DNA from 4 places in the Streptomyces sp. NPDC042638 genome. Region 3 is predicted to be linked to each of the others. Evidence: riboswitches for the same ligand, from Rfam matches in the RefSeq annotation. Region 3 holds a riboswitch; each other region holds the start of a gene.

What was found. A riboswitch is a leader RNA that binds a small molecule or an ion and turns the genes downstream of it on or off. The one in region 3 is predicted to bind cyclic di-AMP.
Region 1: another riboswitch for cyclic di-AMP. It lies ahead of AB0B40_RS18790 (M23 family metallopeptidase); the one in region 3 lies ahead of AB0B40_RS28640 (NlpC/P60 family protein).
Region 2: another riboswitch for cyclic di-AMP. It lies ahead of AB0B40_RS30685 (M23 family metallopeptidase); the one in region 3 lies ahead of AB0B40_RS28640 (NlpC/P60 family protein).
Region 4: another riboswitch for cyclic di-AMP. It lies ahead of AB0B40_RS01025 (transglycosylase family protein); the one in region 3 lies ahead of AB0B40_RS28640 (NlpC/P60 family protein).

The regions. Positions count from the first base shown of each region.
Region 1 covers NZ_JBEZBT010000021.1:7,488-12,665, reverse strand. The annotation lists gene AB0B40_RS18800 (pitrilysin family protein) at 1-974, shown strand, start outside; gene AB0B40_RS18795 (pitrilysin family protein) at 971-2,359, shown strand; cyclic di-AMP (ydaO/yuaA leader) riboswitch at 2,572-2,732, shown strand; gene AB0B40_RS18790 (M23 family metallopeptidase) at 2,745-3,500, shown strand; gene AB0B40_RS18785 (GntR family transcriptional regulator) at 3,697-4,383, shown strand; gene AB0B40_RS18780 (HPr family phosphocarrier protein) at 4,549-4,830, opposite strand; gene AB0B40_RS18775 (GNAT family N-acetyltransferase) at 5,009-5,178, shown strand, end outside.
Region 2 covers NZ_JBEZBT010000052.1:12,019-17,196, reverse strand. The annotation lists gene ribA (GTP cyclohydrolase II) at 1-265, opposite strand, end outside; gene AB0B40_RS30700 (MarR family transcriptional regulator) at 392-925, opposite strand; gene AB0B40_RS30695 (dihydrofolate reductase family protein) at 1,019-2,152, shown strand; tRNA gene AB0B40_RS30690 (tRNA-Met) at 2,213-2,286, opposite strand; cyclic di-AMP (ydaO/yuaA leader) riboswitch at 2,599-2,767, shown strand; gene AB0B40_RS30685 (M23 family metallopeptidase) at 2,775-3,830, shown strand; gene AB0B40_RS30680 (aldo/keto reductase) at 3,893-4,837, shown strand; gene AB0B40_RS30675 (PrsW family intramembrane metalloprotease) at 4,842-5,178, opposite strand, start outside.
Region 3 covers NZ_JBEZBT010000045.1:5,110-10,287, reverse strand. The annotation lists gene AB0B40_RS28650 (M23 family metallopeptidase) at 1-57, shown strand, start outside; gene pcrA (DNA helicase PcrA) at 101-2,581, opposite strand; cyclic di-AMP (ydaO/yuaA leader) riboswitch at 2,844-3,013, shown strand; gene AB0B40_RS28640 (NlpC/P60 family protein) at 3,022-4,017, shown strand; gene AB0B40_RS28635 (hypothetical protein) at 4,037-4,390, opposite strand; gene AB0B40_RS28630 (NlpC/P60 family protein) at 4,979-5,178, shown strand, end outside.
Region 4 covers NZ_JBEZBT010000001.1:229,280-234,457, reverse strand. The annotation lists gene eno (phosphopyruvate hydratase) at 1-1,276, opposite strand, end outside; gene AB0B40_RS01025 (transglycosylase family protein) at 1,585-2,286, opposite strand; cyclic di-AMP (ydaO/yuaA leader) riboswitch at 2,291-2,465, opposite strand; gene AB0B40_RS01020 (transglycosylase family protein) at 2,649-3,740, opposite strand; gene AB0B40_RS01015 (cytochrome P450) at 3,909-5,178, opposite strand, start outside.

The sequences.
Region 1 (5,178 bases), on a different contig from region 3:
AGAACGAACGCCGCCAGCGCTACGACAACGTGCCATATGGCACCGCCTTCGAGAAGCTGACCGCCCTGTCCTACCCGGAGGGCCACCCGTACCACCACACGCCGATCGGCTCGATGGCGGACCTGGACGCGGCCACCCTGGAGGACGCCCGCCAGTTCTTCCGCACCTACTACGCGCCGAACAACGCGGTGCTCTCCGTGGTCGGCGACATCGACCCCGTGCAGACCCTCGCCTGGGTCGAGAAGTACTTCGGCTCGATCGCGTCCCACGACGGCAAGCCCGCCCCGCGCGACGGTTCCCTGCCGGAGATCATCGGCGAGCAGAAGCGCGAGGTCGTCGTCGAGGAGGTCCCGGCGCGCGCCCTGATGGCGGCCTACCGGCTCCCGGAGGACGGCACGCGCGCGTGCGACGCGGCCGACCTCGCCCTGACCGTTCTCGGCGGCGGCGAGTCCTCGCGCCTGTACAACCGGCTGGTGCGCCGCGACCGTACGGCCGTCGCCGCCGGCTTCGGCCTGCTGCGCCTGGCCGGCGCGCCCTCCATGGGCTGGCTGGACGTGAAGACCTCCGGTGACGTAGAGGTGCCGGTCATCGAGGCCGCCATCGACGAGGAGTTGGCCCGGTTCGCCGAGGAGGGCCCCACGCCCGAGGAGATGGAGCGCGCCCAGGCCCAGCTGGAGCGCGAGTGGCTGGACCGGCTGGGCACGGTGGCCGGCCGCGCCGACGAACTGTGCCGGTTCGCCGTCCTGTTCGGCGACCCGCAGCTCGCCCTGACCGCAGTGCGGCGCGTCCTGGAGGTGACCCCGCAGGAGGTCCAGGAGGTCGCCAAGGCCCGCCTGCGCCCCGACAACCGCGCGGTCCTCGTCTACGAGCCGAAGTCCCCGGAGTCCGTCGAGGACGCCCAGGTCCCCGAGGACCCGGAGCGGGAAGCGACCGTAGAGGCCGGCAACGAGAACGACGAGGAGAGGGCCAAGTGACCGAGCTCGCCACCATGGAGTTCCACCCCCGGCCGCAGGCCGGCGACGCCAGGCCCTGGGCGTTCCCGGCCCCCGAACGCGGCACGCTGGACAACGGTCTGACCGTGCTGCGCTGCCACCGCCCCGGCCAGCAGGTCGTCGCGGTGGAGGTCCTGCTGGACGCGCCGCTGGACGCCGAGCCGGCCGGCCTGGACGGTGTCGCCACGATCATGGCGCGGGCCTTCTCGGAGGGCACCGACCAGCACTCCGCCGAGGAGTTCGCCGCCGAGCTGGAGCGCGCGGGCGCCACCCTGGACGCGCACGCCGACCACCCCGGGGTCCGGCTCAGCCTGGAGGTCCCGGCGTCCCGCCTGCCCAAGGGCCTCACCCTGCTCGCCGACGCGCTGCGCGCGCCCGCCTTCGCCGAGAGCGAGGTCGAGCGGCTGGTCCGCAACCGCCTGGACGAGATCCCGCACGAGCTGGCCAACCCCTCCCGCCGGGCCGCCAAGGAGCTGTCCAGGCAGCTGTTCCCGGCGTCCTCGCGCATGTCCCGCCCGCGCCAGGGCACCGAGGAGACGGTCGAGAAGATCGACGCCGGGGCCGTACGCGCCTTCTACGACCGCCATGTGCGGCCCGCCACGGCCACCGCGGTGGTCGTCGGCGACCTGACCGGTGTCGACCTGGACGCGCTGCTCGGCGAGACCCTGGGCGCCTGGACCGGCACGCCGGGCGAGCCCCGGCCGGTGCCGCCGGTGACCGCCGACGACACCGGGCGCGTGGTCATCGTGGACCGGCCCGGCGCCGTCCAGACCCAGTTGCTCATCGGCCGCGTCGGCCCCGACCGGCACGACCGCGTGTGGCCCGCCCAGGTGCTCGGCACGTACTGCCTCGGCGGCACCCTCACCTCCCGCCTGGACCGCGTCCTGCGCGAGGAGAAGGGCTACACCTACGGCGTGCGGTCCTTCGGCCAGGTCCTGCGGTCCGCACCGGACGGCACGGGCGCGTCGATGCTCGCCATCAGCGGCTCCGTCGACACACCGAACACGGGCCCCGCGCTGGAGGACCTGTGGAAGGTGCTGCGCACGGTCGCGGCGGACGGCCTGACCGACGCCGAGCGGGACGTCGCCGTGCAGAACCTCGTGGGGGTGGCGCCGCTGAAGTACGAGACCGCGGCGGCCGTCGCGAGCACGCTGGCCGACCAGGTCGAGCAGCACCTGCCCGACGACTTCCAGGCGACGCTGTACCGGCAGCTGGCCGCCACGGGCACGGTGGAGGCCACCGCGGCCGTCGTGAACGCCTTCCCGGTGGACCGTCTGGTGACCGTCCTCGTCGGTGACGCCGCCCAGATCAAGGCGCCGGTCGAGGCGCTCGGCATCGGTGAAGTGACCGTGGTGGCGGCCGAGTAGCGGCCCGCGCGCGGACGGGGCCCTGACGGCCTACGGGTCGTCAGGGCCCCTGCTGTTCCACTCTTCCTCCCAGATGCCCGTTTTGGGGCGGAGGTTGCCTGTCTGGCCTGTGGGATGCGCTACAAAACGCCGGATGCGTTTGAGGATTGAAAGCGTGCCCGCTTAGCGTCGTCCAGGCTGTTCGTCAGGCACTGCGCCGCGCCCGCGGCACCGGACAGTCATCGCCGAGTCCCCGTACGGCGCGAGCCAGGGGAGCCGGGGACCCACCGTCCCTGGGGTGAATCGGGCGCCCGCGCGGCAGCGAGGGGGCCCGTAGGAGACCTTCCTGCTCCGAACCCGTCAGCTAACCCGGTAGGCGAGAGGGAAGGAAAGGACCAGCCACTTCATGGCGTTCATGTGCGCCACCGGGAAGCACCGCAAGCCCGGCCGGGTCAAGCGGACCACCGCCCAGGCGGCCGGTATCGCGGCCCTCACCACCACCGGTGTGATCGGCACCCTCGCCGCCTCCCCGGCGCTCGCCGCCGAGAACCCCGTCGAGCAGACCGGCCTGATCCCCGTCCTCGCCGCGACCGACGACGTCGCCGAGCAGATCGACGCGCAGGCCGCGGCCCAGCAGCGGGCGGCCGACCAGAAGGCGGCGGAGAAGGCTGCGGCGAAGGCGGCCGCCAAGCGGGCCGAGCAGATCCGCGAGGCCAGGGCCCGCGCCGCCCGGGAGGCGGAGCGCAAGCTGCTCAACGCCTTCGTGGCGCCCATCGCGCACTCCTACGTCTCCACGGGCTACCAGGCCAGCAGCTCCCTGTGGTCCTCCGGCTCGCACACCGGCATCGACTTCCACGCGGCCAGCGGCACGACCGTCCACGCGGTGGGCTCCGGCACGGTCGTCTCCACGGGCTGGGGCGGCGCGTACGGCAACCAGATCGTGATCCGGATGGCCGACGGCATGTACACCCAGTACGGCCACCTGTCCTCCATCGGCGTCACCGTGGGCCAGAAGGTCGTCCCGGGCCAGCAGATCGGCCTGTCCGGCGCCACCGGCAACGTCACCGGCCCGCACCTCCACTTCGAGGCGCGGACCACCCCGGACTACGGCTCCGACGTCGACCCCGTCGCCTACCTCCGCAAGCACGGTGTGAACGTCTGACGCTCACCGCACGCCATCGAAAGCCCCGGCTCACCGAGCCGGGGCTTTCGCCGTTTTCCGCGGTTTCCGCCGGGCCTCTGTCCAAAAAATATCCATGGATTAGGGCCCGCTGTCGGAAATTCCGGCCCGTTGGAATAGAGTCACGGAACAGGCGTCCATCGTCGGTGTTTCACGGGGATTAAGACGGAGGTCGGTCATGCGTATTCCGGCGCACTCGGTGTGCACCGCGGTCCGGGACGACATCGTCGCCGGCGTGTACGAGCGCGGCAGCCGCCTCACCGAGGAAGTCCTGGCCCGCCGCTACGGCGTCTCGCGCGTCCCGGTGCGTGAGGCGCTGCGCACGCTGGAGGCCGAGGGTTTCGTGGTGACGCGCCGGCACGCGGGCGCGTGCGTGGCCGAGCCGACGGAGCAGGAGGCCGCCGACGTGCTGGAGATGCGGATGCTGCTGGAGCCGCTGGGTGCCGCACGGGCCGCCCAGCGGCGCACCGATGCCCATCTGAAGGTGCTGCGCGGGCTGGTCCGGCTGGGGCAGGAGCGGGCCAGGAAGGGCCACAGCGACGATCTGCGCTCGCTGGGCGGCTGGTTCCACGAGACGCTCGCCCAGGCGTCCGGCAGCCCCTCGCTGACCGCGATGCTGACCCAGCTGCGGCACAAGATCGCCTGGATGTACGCGGTGCAGCCGCCGTCGAGCCCGGCGGATTCCTGGGCGGAGCACGGCGCGATCGCGGATGCCGTGGCGCGCGGGGACGGCGAACGGGCTCGGGCGCTCACGGCGCTGCACGCGGAGCGCGCGGCGGGTGCGCACCGGCTGCGCTTTTCCGGCACCGGGGACCGTGTGAGGACTTCGCAACATGTCGTCAACATGTCGGGGCCACGGCTTTAACACGGGTGCCGTATACAAAGAGGAGTAATTCGGAGCAGGGGTGTTCTCCGCCGCTCTTTTCCTGTGCCGTGAATTACGGCTCGCGGCCCTTCGGGTGCCCGCAAGGAATTCGGAAACGCGAAAGCCGCGCCGCCCGGTGTGGACGGCGCGGCTTCCCGGCATTGCTCAGACGGTCTCGGGCAGCTCTTCCAGGCCCTCGGAGACCAGCTTGGCCAGCCGGTCCAGGGCGGCGTCCGCGCCCTCGGCGTCGGAGGCGAGGACGATCTCCTCGCCGCCCTGGGCGCCCAGGCCCAGAACGGCCAGCATCGAGCCCGCGTTGACGGGGTTGCCCCCGGCCTTGGCGATCGTCACCGGGACGCCTGTGGCCGTGGCGGCTCGGACGAAGATGGAGGCGGGGCGGGCGTGGAGGCCCTCGGCCCAGCCGACGTTGACGCGGCGCTCAGCCATGTGTTGCTGCCCTTCGGTGTACAGGGTTGTCTAGACCAGTTTCCCACACGGTGACGCGTGCCCGGAGAGGGGCTTCCTCTCGCCCCGGCTTGGCGCCGGAACGCGGCGTCGTGCCCGCTCTCCGTCCCCCACAGACTGCCTCGCGCCACCCGTGCACGCGAGCCGTACTCTGGGGCCCATGCAGACCTCGGCGGACCGGCAGGACCGGCACCAGTACCCCGCCCACTGGGAGGCGGACGTGGTGCTGCGTGACGGCGGCACCGCACGCGTCAGGCCCATCACCGCCGATGACGCCGACCGCCTGGTCAGTTTCTACGAGCAGGTCTCGGACGAGTCCAAGTACTACCG
Region 2 (5,178 bases), on a different contig from region 3:
CGCGGTCGGTGATGCGCTCGACCGCCTCGCGCAGCTGCGGGCCGCAGTCGCAGCGGGCCGAGCCGAAGACGTCCCCGGTCAGGCACTCGGAGTGGAGGCGGACCAGCGGGACCGGGCCGGGGTCGCCGAGGACGACGGCGAGGTGCTCCCGGCCGTCGGTGAGTCCGTGGAAGGTGACGAGTTCGGCGTCCGCGCGGTAGCCGTCGGCGAAGCGCAGCGGCACCCGGACGCGGGCGCGCGGGGTGGCGGCGGGGGTGTCGGGCATACGGGTCCCTCCGGGAAAGTTGCTTCATATTTGAAGCAGTGGTCCGCGTGGACCCTATCTCATACTTAAAAGTTGAAGCAATCGCTGCTGTGCGCTCGGGCGCCGCCTTCTGCCCCCGGGTGCCGCTCAGGATTCCGCGGATGACGCGGGCGTGCAGGACGAGCGGCGCAGCCAGGGGACGCCGTCCGCCCCGGAGGGGGTGTCCTCGCCGTCCTGGAGTCCGCGCGCGATCCCCGTGCAGATCTCCTCCAGCTGCCCCACCTGCTCCGGGGTGAGCCGGTCGAACAGCAGGGCGCGGACCGTCTCCACGTGCCCGGGTGCCGTACGCTCCAGTACGGCCACCCCCTCGTCGGTCAGCACCGCGACCGAGCCGCGCTTGTCCTGGCTGCAGCTCTCCCGGCGCACCAGGCCGTCGCGCTCCAGCCGGGTCACCGCGTACGTCAGCCGGCTGCGGGTGATCTTCAGCGTCTCGGCCAGGTCGGTCATGCGCAGCTGCCGGCCGGGGGCGTCGGAGAGGTTGGCCAGCACCGAGTAGAACAGGTGCGGCATGCCGCCCTCCTGCTGGAGCTGCCGGTCGATCGCGTCCTCCAGGAGGCGGGAGGCGGCGATGTAGGCGCGCCAGGCGCGCTGCTCCTCAGGGCTGAGCCAGCGGGTCGTCATGCCGCCAGTGTAGGTTTGTTTCAAACTTGAACCAAGCCGTCCGCCGTCCGTCCGTCCGTCCGCCGACCGTCCGACTCCGAAGAGAGGGCGCCGATGCCCCTGCCGTACGTGCTGCTGTCCGCCGCCGTCTCCCTCGACGGCTACCTGGACGACACCGGACCGGAACGGCTCCTGCTGTCCGGACCGGCCGACTTCGACCGGGTCGACGAGGTGCGGGCCTCCGTCGACGCCATCCTCGTCGGCGCCGGTACGATCCGCGCTGACAACCCCCGCCTGCTGGTCAACTCCCCCCGGCGGCGCGCGGCCCGCGCCGCGGCGGGCCGGCCGGAGTATCCGCTGAAGGTCACCGTCACCGGTTCCGGCGACCTCGACCCGGACGCCAACTTCTGGCACACCGGTGGCGAGAAGCTCGTCTACACCACCGACGAGGGCGCGGCGCGTGCCTCCCGCCTCCTCGGCCGCACCGCTGACGTCGTCCCGCTCGGCCCCGCCCTGGACTGGCGGGCCCTGCTGGAGCATCTGCACGACGTGCGCGGCGTCGGGCGGCTGATGGTCGAGGGCGGCGGCACCGTCCACACCCAGCTCCTGCGGCAGGGTCTCGCCGACGAGCTCCAGCTGGTCCTCGCCCCGCTGTTCGTCGGGGATCCGGCGGCCCCGAGGCTGTTCGGGCCGGGCGGCTACCAGGGCGGACGCCTGCGCCTGCTCGACACCCGCCGGATCGAGGACGTCGTCCTCATGCGCTACGCGCCCACCGCCCCCGGCACCGGACCGGCCCCCACCGCGGCCGACCGCCAGTGGCTGCGCGCCGCCTGTGATCTCGCGGCCCGGTGCCCGACCTCACGGACGGCGTTCAGCGTCGGCGCCGTGGTGGTCGCCGCCGACGGTACGGAGCTGGCCCGCGGCCACTCGCGCGAGGGCGCGGACCCCGCGGTGCACGCGGAGGAGGCGGCGCTCGCCAAGATCGACCCGGCCGACCCGCGGCTGCCCGGCGCCACGGTCTACAGCAGCCTCGAACCCTGTGCCCGCCGCGCCTCCCGCCCGGCTCCCTGCGCCGAGCTGATCCTGCGGGCCGGGGTACGGCGGGTGGTCACCGCCTGGCGCGAACCCGACACGTTCGTCACCGCGGCCGACGGCACGGGCGTGCTGACCGCCGCGGGCGCCGAGGTCGTCGTACTCCCGGAACTGGAGGCTCTCGCCAAGGCGCCGAACACCCACCTGCCGGGCTGAACGCCCACGGAAAGCACTCAGGGCCCGGAATCCACTGGATTCCGGGCCCTGAGTGTTCAGTAGCGGGGACAGGATTTGAACCTGCGACCTCTGGGTTATGAGCCCAGCGAGCTACCGAGCTGCTCCACCCCGCGTCGTTGTGTGACCAGCATACGCCATGCGGGAGGTGCTCCGCACATCACTTCTCCGCGCGACCTGCCGGCCGTCACCGAAAGTGATCGAGTGGGTGCCGTCTGCTCAACGGCCGGGTCATCATCGAAACCGCCGGTGACTACTGAACGCTTCCGGCTCTTCGGTCAACTCGCCCGGTTTGGCGGGGTAGTGGTCGATAGGGCCGCTGTCAAAAACGTTTAATGATCAAGTCGAACGGCTTGGAAAGTGACTGGCAGGTCTATTAACGTTCGATAACGCAGCGCGGTCGTCCCAGCCGTCACAAGAGACGGCTCCGTGCGCACGCGCCGAATCCCGCGAGGGAACCGGGGAACCACCAATTTGGGGTGAATCACGCGGATACCGCCGTGAACTCATGGAGTCCACGACCGGTATACGCGCGTAGGAGACCTTCCTGCTCCGAACCCGTCAGCTAACCCGGTAGGCGGCGGAAGGAAAGGAGCACGCCCGCGTGGCGTCGAACCGGCCTGTCCCCGAAGCCCCGTCCATACCGGCACAGCGCGAGCCCGAGACCTTCGGCTACGGCGCCTACCGCGCCGAGGAGGGGCCCTGGGAGGAGTGGAATCCCACCGAGGACTCCGTTACCCCGGCCCGTGGGCGGCACCGCGTCGCCAAGCAGCGCGGCGGTTTCGCGCGCAGCTCCACCGTCCTCGGTGTCGGTGTCATCGCCGCGGTCGGCGCGGGCGGCATGGCCAGCGCCAACACCGGCAAGCCGCCGGTCTCCATCTCCATGCCGGACCTGCCCTCCGTCGGCTCCCTCTTCGCCGACGGCTCCGCGGACTCCGCGCCGGCGCAGGCCACCGCGACGCTGAGCAGCGTCGGCGCGTCCGCCGCCGAGGGCGAGGACACCACGGACGCGGGTGAGGTGCTGCGCAACCGGATCATGGCCCAGGCCGAGCAGCAGCAGGGCCAGGCCGAGTCCAGGGCCACCGCCGTCGCGCTCGCCGCCGCCGAGAAGCAGAGCGCCGATGCCGCCGCCAAGGCCGAGAAGGAGGCCGCCGCCAAGGCCGCCGAGGCCAAGGAGAAGGCACGGGCCGACGCCCGGAAGGCGGAGGCCGACGCCAAGAAGGCGGCCGAGGAGAAGCGGCTGGCCGAGCTGGCCAAGCAGTACACGCTGCCGACCTCCTCGTACACGATCACCTCGACGTTCGGCCAGGCCGGCTCGATGTGGTCCTCCGGCTACCACACCGGTCTCGACTTCGCCGCCCCCACCGGTTCCCTGATCAAGGCCGTCCACAGCGGCACGATCACCGAGGCGGGCTGGGCCGGCTCCTACGGCTACCGCACGATCCTCACCCTGGACGACGGCACCGAGCTGTGGTTCTGCCACCAGTCCTCGATCAACGTCACGGCAGGCCAGAAGGTCTCCACCGGTGAGGTCATCGGCCGCGTGGGCGCCACCGGCAACGTCACCGGCCCGCACCTGCACCTGGAGGTCCACCCCGGTGGCCAGGCCACCGGCATCGACCCGATGGCGTGGCTGCGGGGCAAGGGCCTCAACCCCTGACGGTCCGGCCCGTCCGCCCGGCGGCGGAATGCGATCGCCCGCCGCCGGTGTTGACATGACGTATGACGTCACTTCGTAAACTCGGCTCTTCCGACCTCGAGGTCTTCCCGCTCTCGCTCGGCGGCAACGTCTTCGGCTGGACCGCGGACGAGCAGACCTCCTTCGCCGTCCTCGACGCCTACACGGCGGCCGGCGGCAACTTCATCGACACCGCCGACGCCTACTCCGCCTGGATCGAGGGCAACCGGGGCGGCGAGTCCGAGACGATCATCGGCAAGTGGGCCAAGGCGCGCGGCAACCGCTCCGATGTCGTCATCGCGACCAAGGTCAGCCAGCACCCGGAGTTCCGGGGACTGTCCGCCGCCAACATCAAGGCCGCCGCCGACGCCTCCCTGCGCCGCCTGGACACCGACTACATCGACCTGTATTACACCCACTTCGACGAGCCCGACGTGCCGGTCGAGGAGATCATCGGCGCGCTGGACGAGCTGGTGAAGGCCGGCAAGGTCCGGCACATCGGCGCCTCCAACATCACCGCCGAGCGCCTGCGGGAGTCCCTCGACTTCTCCGACCGCGAGGGCCTCGCCCGCTACGTCGCCCTCCAGCCGCACTACAACCTGGTCTCCCGCGACACCTACGAGGGCCCGCTGCAGGACCTCGCCGCCCGCGAGGGCCTCTCCGCCGTCCCGTACTTCGCGCTCGCGTCGGGCTTCCTCACCGGCAAGTACCGGCCCGGTACGACCGTCGACAGCGCCCGCGCCGGCCGGGTGAAGGACTACGCGGACTCCGAGCGCGGCCAGAAGGTCCTGTCGGCCCTGGACGAGATCGCCGAGGCCCACGACGTCCCGGTCGCCACGGTCGCCCTGGCCTGGCTGGCCGCCCAGCCGACGGTCACGGCCCCGATCGCCTCGGCGCGGACGGTGGAGCAGCTTCCGGCGCTGCTGGGCATGGCGGACCTGAAGCTGACGGATCCCGAGGTGGCGAAACTGCGGGAGGCCTCGGCCTAGGCGGTCACGAGCGGTACGGGTTGTACTGGGCGTACTGGGCGTACTGGGCGTACTGGGCGTACGGCGTCGTCGGGTAGCCGTACGCCGGCCGGTGCGGCGTGGGTCCCGGCCCCGCGTGCGCCGGCCGGACCGGCTCGGCCGTCCGCGACGCGTACTCCAGCGCCGGACGGGCCACGGCCCGGCGCCTCCACAGCTCGTCCAGCAGTTCCCGCTCCCGTACCACGAAGTCGGCGCCGGCCTTCCCCTTGCGCCCCCGCTGCCGCAGGAACGCGAGGGAGGTGGCGTACCCCTCGTACCGGGCCACTTCCCGTGCGGCCGGGCGGCCGTGGTGATGCCGGGCG
Region 3 (5,178 bases):
GGGTCGGCGATAGACCCGCTGCCGTGGCTGCGGAGTCACGGACTGGATCCCACCTAGTCTGCCGGGGCCCCGCTCTTCAGCGGGGCCGTCCGCCGGTGGACTACAGCTTCTCCACCGGCGCGTACCGCAGCAGCAGCCGCTTCGGCTTGGTGTCACCGAAGTCGATCGTCGCCTCCGCGTTCGCACCCGTGCCCTTCACCGCGACGACCGTGCCGAGCCCGAACTGGTCGTGGGTGACCCGGTCCCCGACGGCCACCGCGACCACCGGCTTCTCCGCCGTGCGCCGCGTGGCGAACCCGGACGCGCCCGATGCCGAGGAACGCGAACGGGTCGAGGACAGCGAGGCCGCGATCCCGGACGCCGGCCCGGAGGACACGAGCGCCGCGGCCCCCGTCCGCTTCCACTCCACGTGAGTGGGCGGGATCTCCTCCAGGAAGCGGGAGGGCGGGTTGTACGACGGCTGGCCCCAGGCGCTGCGCATCGCCGACCGCGTGAGGTACAGCCGCTCCCGCGCGCGCGTGATGCCGACGTACGCCAGGCGCCGCTCCTCCTCCAGCTCCTTGGTCTGGCCGATGGCGCGCATGTGCGGGAAGACACCGTCCTCCATGCCGGTCAGGAACACGACCGGGAACTCCAGGCCCTTGGCGGTGTGCAGGGTCATCAGGGTGATGACGCCGTCGCCGTCCTCCTCGTCCGGGATCTGGTCGGAGTCGGCGACCAGCGCGACCTGCTCCAGGAAGTCGGCCAGCGTGGCCTGCTCCCCCTCTTCCCGCTCCTGCTCGAACTCCAGGGCCACGGCCGCGAGTTCCTGGAGGTTCTCGATACGGGTCTCGTCCTGGGGGTCGGTGGAGTTCTGCAACTCGGCCAGGTATCCGGTGCGCTCGAGTATGGCCTCCAGCACAGTCGCCGGGCCGGCGCCGGACTCCACGATCGTGCGCAGCTCCTCCATCAGCGTGTTGAACCGCTTGACCGCGTTGGTGGAGCGCGCGGCCATGCCGTACGCCTCGTCCACCCGCTTCAGGGCCTGCGGGAAGCTGATCTTCTCGCGCTGGGCGAGGGCGTCGATCATCGCCTCCGCGCGGTCGCCGATGCCCCGCTTGGGCACGTTGAGGATGCGGCGCATCGGCACCGAGTCCTCGGGATTGGCGAGGACGCGCAGGTAGGCGAGGACGTCACGGACCTCCTTGCGCTCGTAGAAGCGGACGCCGCCGACGACCTTGTAGGGCAGGCCGACGCGGATGAAGATCTCTTCGAAGACCCGGGACTGGGCGTTGGTGCGGTAGAAGACGGCGACGTCGCCGGCCTTCGCCTCGCCCGCGTCCGTGAGGCGGTCTATCTCGTCGGCGACGAACTGGGCCTCGTCGTGCTCGGTGTCGGCGACGTAGCCCGTGATCCGCGCACCCTGGCCGGCGTTGGTCCACAGGTTCTTCGGACGGCGGGACTCGTTGCGTTCGATGACCGCGTTGGCGGCGGTCAGGATGGTCTGCGTGGAGCGGTAGTTCTGCTCCAGCAGGATCGTGGTCGCGTCCGGGTAGTCCTCCTCGAACTGGAGGATGTTGCGGATCGTCGCGCCCCGGAAGGCGTAGATCGACTGGTCGGCGTCACCCACGACGCACAGTTCGGCGGGCGGGACGTCACTCTCGCCGGGCGGCACGTCCTCGTCGTGGTCGCCGGTGCCGACCAGTTCGCGGACGAGGGCGTACTGGGCGTGGTTGGTGTCCTGGTACTCGTCGACCAGGACGTGCCGGAAGCGGCGGCGGTAGTGCTCGGCGACGTCCGGGAAGGCGCGCAGCAGGTTGACCGTCGTCATGATCAGGTCGTCGAAGTCCAGCGCGTTCGCCTCGCGCAGCCGCGACTGGTAGAGCGCGTAGGCCTGGGCGAGGGTCTTCTCGAAGCCGTCCGTGGCCTGGGCGGCGAAGTCCTCCTCGTCGATCAGCTCGTTCTTCAGGTTGCTGACCTTGGCGCTGAAGGACTTCGGCGGGAAGCGCTTGGGGTCGAGGTCCAGGTCGCGGCAGACCAGGGCCATCAGGCGCTTGCTGTCGGCGGCGTCGTAGATCGAGAACGACGACGTGAAGCCGAGTTTCCTGCTCTCGCGACGGAGGATGCGCACGCACGCGCTGTGGAAGGTCATCACCCACATCGCGTTCGCGCGCGGGCCGACGAGCCGCTCGACGCGCTCCTTCATCTCGCCCGCGGCCTTGTTGGTGAAGGTGATCGCGAGGACCTGGCCCGGGTGCACGTCCCGCTCGGCGAGCAGGTGGGCGATGCGGTGGGTGAGCACGCGGGTCTTGCCGGAGCCGGCGCCGGCGACGATGAGCAGCGGGGAGCCGGCGTGCACGACGGCGGCGCGCTGGTTCTCGTTCAGCCCCTCCAGGAGGGCCGCCGAGTCGAGCGCGGGGCGCGGGGCCCCGTCGCGGTAGTGGGCGTCCCGGTCCGGTGGCACGTCGAACTTCCCGCCGAACAGATCGTCCGGAAGCGACTCCGGAGCGTGGTCGTCCTCGGGCGGTGGCGGGGGCTCCTCCTCGCGCCCGCGTGGGGCCTGGAGGTCCGCCAGGAAGCTGTCGTCAAAGAGGCTGCTCATCGCTCTCCGAGTCTAGGGCGCCCCACCGACAACCGGTCGCCGTCCCCCGAACATGGCCCACTTCCCGGACAGCCGATCTCCGCGCCCACGGCCTGCACCGGCCGCTCACCCAACGGAAGCGCCTGGTCACACGCGCATGAACCTGTCCTCAGGTCACGGAAATGTATCGGACATACCTCGCACCAACCTTCACAGAAGACACACGAGTTGGCTAGGTTGCCGTCAGGCCGCACGACCCCTCTCCGGCGAACGTCGCCGGGCCATGCGGCCTCCGCCGAGTCCGGCGCGCCCCGCACGGTGCCCGGAGCCGGGGACCCACCGAATCCTGGGGTGAATCGGCCGACTCCCGCCCGGGACGACGCCGTAGGGCAACCCTTCCAAGCACCCGCCCGAACCCGACAGCTAACCCGGTAGGCGGAGCACGGAAGGAGTCGCCTCCCTTGGCGTCGCACCGCAAGCCGCGCCCCGGCGGGACCCAGACGGCGGGCATCCGCACCCCCGCCCTCGCCACCGCCGCCCTCACCTCCGTGGCCGTCCTCTCCCAGACGGCCGGGGCCACGCCCGAGACCGGTCACGGCAGGCCGAGCCCGGAGGAGGTGGAGCGGAAGATCGACGAGCTCTACCGCCGGGCGGACTCGGCGGCTGACATACCCCCCGGCACGGGCAGAGACCAGGTCGAACGGACCGACCGCGCTGCCCGCACCGACCGCACCGACCGTGCTGCCCGCGCCGAAGGGGTCGAGCGGGGTGAGCGCGCGGAGGCCCCGCGGCGGCGCGCGGACAGCCTGCAGCGGCTCCGCGACGAGGTCGCCCGACGCGCCCAGCACCGCGCCCTGCCGACCCAGCGCACCGCGCCCCCGGACCGGCGCGGCGCGGTCCCCGCCCAGCGCGGCGGCGGACCCGTCCCGGGCACGGCCGCCGGGGCACGCCTCGACGCCGCCACCATGGCACCCCCGGAGAGCCGGCCGGAAGCCGTGAGCGGCCCGAAGGCGGCCAAGGCCACCGTCCGGAAAAAGCTCGCCCGCGCGCGCGTGCTGCTGTCGCAGCGGACCGCCGGCGAGCCGTCCGGCACGGACGCGACCAAGGCCGGGAAGGCCGTCGCCTTCGCCCGCGCCCAGCTCGGCAAGCCCTGCGTGTGGGGCGCCGCAGGGCCCGGCTCCTACGACTGCTCGGGCCTCACCCAGGCCGCCTGGAAGTCCGCCGGCGTCACCCTCCCGCGCACCGCACGCCGGCAGGCCGGCGCCGGCACCCCGGTGCCCCCTGCCGACGCCCGCCCGGGCGACCTCGTCTTCTTCCACGACGACGCCGGGCATGTCGGGCTCTGCACGGGCGACGGCATGATGATCCACGCCCCCAGGCCGGGCGCGTACGTCCGGGAGGAGCCGGTCTCCGTGATGGGGGAGGCGGCCGTCCACAGCGTGGTGCGGCCGGGCTGACGCGGGGGCGCGCCGGGGATCAGGTCCAGAGGACGGCGATGAAGATGTTGGCCGTGGTGAGCAGGCCGACCAGCCCGAAGAGGCCCTTGTCGATCCGCTCCTCGTCGCGCTTCACGTAGACCAGGCCGAGGATCACGATCAGCAGGGCCAGCTTCACGCCGATCTTGATGCTGTTGACGTGGTGGTCGTCCGCCTGGTTCAGCCCGACCAGGACCACACCGGTGACCAGCATGGTCAGCGCGCCGTGCAGCATCCCGGGCACGAACCGGGCCGTGCCCTGGCCCATCGCCTTCATCTGGGTGAGGAAACCACCGAGCAGCGCGGCGATACCGACGATGTGCAGGCCGACGAAGAGATGGATGAGTACGTCCATGGAGCCGGAGCCTAGCCAGGGGGCTTCGCGCCTTCCGCCACCGGCCCCGCCGAAAGCCCTCCGCGGGCTGCTCGGCGGGGCCTGCGACGGTGGTACGCCGGGGCTCGTGGCTGTGCGGGACGTGGGGTTTGCGACTGCGCGGCACGTGAGGTTCGTGACTGTGCGGCGCCGCGAGCCGGTGACTGTCCGGCACCGCCTGCCGGTGACTGTCCGGCACCGCCTGCCGGCTGATCCCGGGCGGATGTTGGATATATGCGCCCCATAGCACCTCACGGCTCCCGCCCCTCCCGATTTTCGCTCTTCGGTCACCACGTTCCGTAAAGGCGACGACACCAGCCGGACGGCACGGACACATACGGTCAGTCACGATCCGTCAGCGCCAGTTCCGCACACCGCGTTACCAACTCGTCACCGCCCGGCCTACCGTCCTCCCCCAGGTGACCGGCTCCCCACCGCCGCCCGGACCAGGCGCGGCTACCGGCCACCACCGCCGAGAAAGGCCCGGCGGCGGCCCGCTCCCCCTGCGCGGGCCGCCGCAGGGCGTACCGCTCGGCCGCACGCGTCGTACGGAAGGTCGTGACAGTCCAGGTGGCAGCCCACCGCAAGCCCCCACAACGCCCGCTCAGCGGCCATACGGCCAGGACGGCCGCCACTCTCGCCCTGGCGGGCGCGGTCACCGCGGCCTGCTTCGACGGGACGGCACACGCCGAGCCGCAGCTGACGCCGGCGCAGGTGAAGGCCCGGGTGGACACGTTGTACCGGGAGGCCGAGGCCGCCACCGAGAAGTA
Region 4 (5,178 bases), on a different contig from region 3:
AGCGCGGGAAGGCGGAGCGGCCGGCGTACACCGCGGCGTCGTCGAGGATCTCCTCGATGCGCAGCAGCTGGTTGTACTTGGCGACGCGGTCCGAGCGGGCCGGGGCACCGGTCTTGATCTGGCCGCAGTTCACCGCGACGGCGAGGTCGGCGATGGTGACGTCCTCGGTCTCGCCGGAGCGGTGGGACATCATGCACTTGAAGCCGTTGCGCTGGGCCAGCTCGACGGCGTCCAGGGTCTCGGTCAGCGAACCGATCTGGTTGACCTTGACGAGCAGGGCGTTCGCGGAGCCCTCCTCGATGCCGCGGGCCAGGCGCTCCGGGTTGGTGACGAAGAGGTCGTCGCCGACGATCTGGACCTTGTCGCCCAGCTTGTCGGTGATGACCTTCCAGCCGGCCCAGTCGTCCTCGAACAGCGGGTCCTCGATGGAGACGAGCGGGTAGGCCGCCACGAGCTCCTCGTAGTACTCCGTCATCTCGGCGGCCGAGCGGGACTTGCCCTCGAACTCGTACTTGCCGTCCTTGTAGAACTCGGACGCGGCGACGTCGAGCGCGAGCGCGATCTGCTCACCGGGGACGTAACCGGCCTGCTTGATGGCCTCGACGATGAGGTCGAGGGCGGCGCGGTTGGACTCCAGGTTCGGGGCGAAGCCGCCCTCGTCGCCCAGACCGGTGGACAGGCCCTTGGTCTTCAGCACCTTCTTGAGGGTGTGGTAGACCTCGGCACCCCAGCGCAGGGCCTCGGAGAAGGACTCCGCGCCGATCGGGGCGATCATGAACTCCTGGATGTCCACGTTGGAGTCGGCGTGCGAGCCGCCGTTCAGGATGTTCATCATCGGCACCGGCAGCAGGTGCGCGTTCGGGCCGCCCAGGTAGCGGAAGAGGGGCAGGTCGCTGGCCTCGGAGGCGGCGTGCGCGACGGCCAGGGAGACACCCAGGATGGCGTTGGCGCCGAGGGAGCCCTTGTTGTCGGTGGCGTCCAGGTCGAACATGGCCTGGTCGATCAGGCGCTGCTCGGTGGCGTCGTAGCCGACCAGCTCCGGGCCGATCTGCTCGATGACGGCGAGGACGGCCTTCTCGACGCCCTTGCCCTGGTAACGGTTGGGGTCACCGTCACGCAGCTCGATGGCCTCGAAGGCGCCGGTCGAGGCGCCGGACGGGACGGCGGCACGACCCGTGCTGCCGTCGTCGAGGCCGACCTCGACCTCGACCGTGGGATTGCCTCGGGAGTCCAGGATTTCCCGGGCTACGACGACGTCGATGGACGGCACGAGCATCTCCTTCTTGGATGTGACGCTTACGGTGCGGGGCTGGTGTGCCTTGCGATTAGAGCCTAACCGTCCCGGGGCCCTCGGCCACCGACCGACCGTCCCGTGGACAAGGCGACGGTACCTTTTGTTTCTGTACGAAACAAAGGAATCCGGTGAACTTCCGCGCGCGGTGGGCACAAAAAGCCCCGTCCCGGTGCGTACGGGGGAACACGCACCGGGACGGGGGCCCGTGGGGACGGGGGTGGCCCGCACGGGGGCCTTCGGTCAGGCCCGCACGGATGCGCGGGCCCGACGGGCCGGCTCGGGGCCGGATGTCACTTCAGGTGCAGCTGCTGGCCCGGGTAGATGAGGTCGGCGTCCTGGACGATGTCCTTGTTCAGCTCGAACAGCTTCTGCCAGCCGCCCTGGACGTGGTGCTTGCCGGCGATGCTGCCGAGGGTGTCACCGGTGACGACCTCGTACTCGCCGTCGCCCTTCTTGACCGTCTTGCCGGTCGGGGTGGTGACGGTCTTGCTCTTGGTCGTGGACGCGGCCGGACGCTCGGCGGAGCGGGAGGCGGCCTGCTGGCCGGTGGAACGGGTGGTGGTGGTGCCGCTGCCCGAGTCCGGGGTCGAGGGGGCGCTCGGGGCGGAGCCGCCGTTGGGGGTGCTCGACAGGCCCGTGCCGCAGACCGGCCAGGCGCCCTTGCCCTGCGCGGCGAGAACCTTCTCGGCCACGGCGATCTGCTGGGACTGGCTCGCCTTGTCGGCGGTGGCGGCGTACTGCGTGCCGCCGTACGCGGCCCAGGTGGAGGCGGAGAACTGCAGGCCACCGTAGTAGCCGTTGCCGGTGTTGATGGACCAGTTACCGCCGGACTCGCACTGGGCGACCGCGTCCCACTCGGAGGTGGTGGCGGCGGAGGCGTTGCCGGCCGCCATCAGCGGGGCGGCGACGGCGGCGCCGGTGACACCGGCCAGCGCGACGGCGCGGACGGCCTTGGACGGACGGCGGTGCTTGCCCTTGCCGGTAAACAGCATGGATCGATCCCCTCACCGACGCCTACGAGGTGAGCTGTCGGGTTCGGGCCGGTTGAGTTGCCCGGCCGCACCTCCCGCTTGCGCGGAGTGCGGCTTCACCCCCAGCCGGTTCCAGCTTCAACTGCTGGCCCCGGCGCCTACCTTGGGTCCCCCGCTCCTGCCTACGGCGCTTGACGCGACGACTGTTCCCGGGCAACCACTGGCAGGATTCGGCGTGGTGGCTGCCGGGGCTCGTGGTGACGAGCGGCCTCGACCGTAGACACGCGATCCGTGGAATTTCAAAGACGATCAGGGCTTCTGAGACTCATCCCACACTTTCGCCAAACCGGACATTAGGGCGCTAAGTGGGGCGTCAACTCCCTCTATTCGCCGCCCGTTTCGCCCCCGACTTCCAGGGTCTGACCGGCAGTGATGCGATTCGGGTCGGCCCCGATCGCCTTCTCGTTCCCGGCGTAGAGCGCACGCCACCCGCCGTCGACGTCAAGGGAGTCGGCGATGGACATCAGGGAGTCGCCCTCGCGGACGGTGTAGGTGCCCGGTTCACTCGAGGCGTGCCGACCGGAGCGGGGAGCGTCCTGACCGTTTGTCACCCCTTCGTCCGCACTTGCCCCGCGGTGACGTCCGCCACTGCTGAGGGCCCCGGTGTCGACCAGACTCCAAGAACCGGCGGCCTGCTGGGCGTTGGGTTCGGTCGCGGCGTCCGGGGTGGCCGCGGGGGTGTTATCCGTTCCCTGTGGGCTTCCGGGGCCCCGCGAGGGGGACTTGTCGGACTTGGGGGTGTTGGTCCCGTTGGATCCGGCGGGTCCGGTGGGCACACCGGCGTCCTTGCCCGGCTTCGGGGTAGGGCTGTCGGCCTTGTCGGACGAGGATCCCGACCCGGTCCCGGAGCCAGAACGGTCGTCAGAGCCGGTGCCGGCCCCGGTGGAGGGCGGCGAATCCGGCAGACCGGACGAGTCGGAGGCACCGGGGGTGCCGGAGGTGTCGGTTGTGCCGGAGGAGTCGGCCGGACCGGACGAGTCGCCCGAACCGCCGGTGCCACCGGAGCCGCCGACGCCCGTGTCGACGTCCGCGGAGCCGGAGTCGGAGGTCAGGCCGGACAGCAGCGCGCAGGTGGCCCAGGGGGTCGTACCCCGGTCGGCGAGGATCTTCTCGGCGACGGCGATCTGCTGGAGGCGGCTGGCCTGGTCGGCGCTGGCCGCGTACTGGGAGCCGCCGTACTTGTCCCAGTCGTCCTGCGCGATCTGCAGACCGCCGTAGTACCCGTTGCCGGTGTCCGCGCTCCAGGAGCCGCCGCTCTCGCACTCGGCCACCTTGTCCCACGTGGTGCCCTCCGCCGCGTTGGCGCTCGCCGCGCCGAGGAGTGGGATGGCGATGGCGGAGCCGGTCACTCCGGCCGCGACGAGGAGAGCCGGGGCCTGGCGGGGGCGACGGTGTCGACCGTTCCCGGAGAGCATGCAGATGCCTTTCGAGCGACAGCAGGACCGGCGCGGCGGATGGTGCCGCTCGCCGCGCTGATGGGTGAACGTATAGGCATACGATCACTTGTCACAAGTTCATGCCGCACAGATAACGTGAAGATCACAGAGTTGAATGTCCGTCATGTTCCCTTGCGGAGGCTGTGTTCACAGGGCGGGCGTGAACTCCACCGGCAGGGTGCGCAGGCCGCGCATGATGAGTCCGCCGCGCCAGCGCAGCTCGGCCGGGTCCGCGCCCAGCCGCAGGTCGGGCAGGCGGGTGAGCAGGGTGGCGAGCGCGGTCTGGCCCTCCAGGCGGGCGAGCGGCGCGCCCAGGCAGTAGTGGATGCCGTGGCCGTACCCGAGGTGCTGGTTGTCGCGGCGGCCGAGGTCCAGCACGTCCGGGTCGGCGAACCGCTCCGGATCCCGGTCGGCGGCGGCGAGTACGACGAGCACCGGATCTCCCGGCGCGATGTCCTGCCCGCCGACGGTCACCGGCTCGGTCGCGAAGCGCCAGGTGGCCAGCTCCACCGGACCGTCGTAACGCAGCAGTTCCTCCACGCCGGTGGCCAGCAGCTCCGTCTCCCCGCGCACCAGGGACTCCTCCAGCCGCCGACGCTGCTCGGGGTGGGTGAGCAGGGCGTAGGTGCCGTTGCCGATGAGGTTGACGGTCGTCTCGAAGCCGGCGAACAGGAGGATGAAGGCCATGGCGGCGGCCTCGTTCTCGGTGAGGTGCTCGCCGTGGTCGGAGGCGCGGATGAGGCCGGAGATCAGGTCCTCGCCGGGCGCGGGCGTGGCGGGCAGCGCCTCGCGCTTCTTGTGGATCAGCTCGGCGAGATAGCCGCGCATCTTCTTCACCGACCGGGCGACCCCGCCGCGGGGCCCGCCGCCGTGCCGGATCATCATGCCCGCCCAGTCCCGGAAGTCGTCCTGGTCCTCGCGCGGGACGCCGAGCAGGTCGCAGATGGCGTAGATGGGGAGCGGGAAGGCGAACTCGTGGATGAGGTCGGCGGAGCCGGTCTTGGCGAACCGGTCGATGAGCTGGTCGGCCAGCTCCTGCACCCGGGGCGCGAACTCGGCGACCCGGCGCGGGGTGAACGCCTTGCTGACCAGGCGGCGCAGCCGGGTGTGGTCCGGCGGGTCGATGTTCAGCAGATGGGTCATCAGCTCGGCCTTGCGCTCGCCGGGGATGCCGGTCTTGCCCCTGGCGTGCTCGGGCTCGTCGTGATGGGCCGGGTTCTTGCTCAGCCGCTGGTCGGCCAGGGCCTGCCGGGCATCGGCGTACCGGGTGACCAGCCACGCCTCGACACCGCTCGGCAGCCGTGTCCGGTGCACGGGGGCGTGCTCGCGCAGCCAGGCGTAGGCGGGGTAGGGGTCGGCGGCGAACTCCCACGTGAAGAGGGCGGGCGCCGGCCGGCCGGAGGCGGGCCGGGGCTGC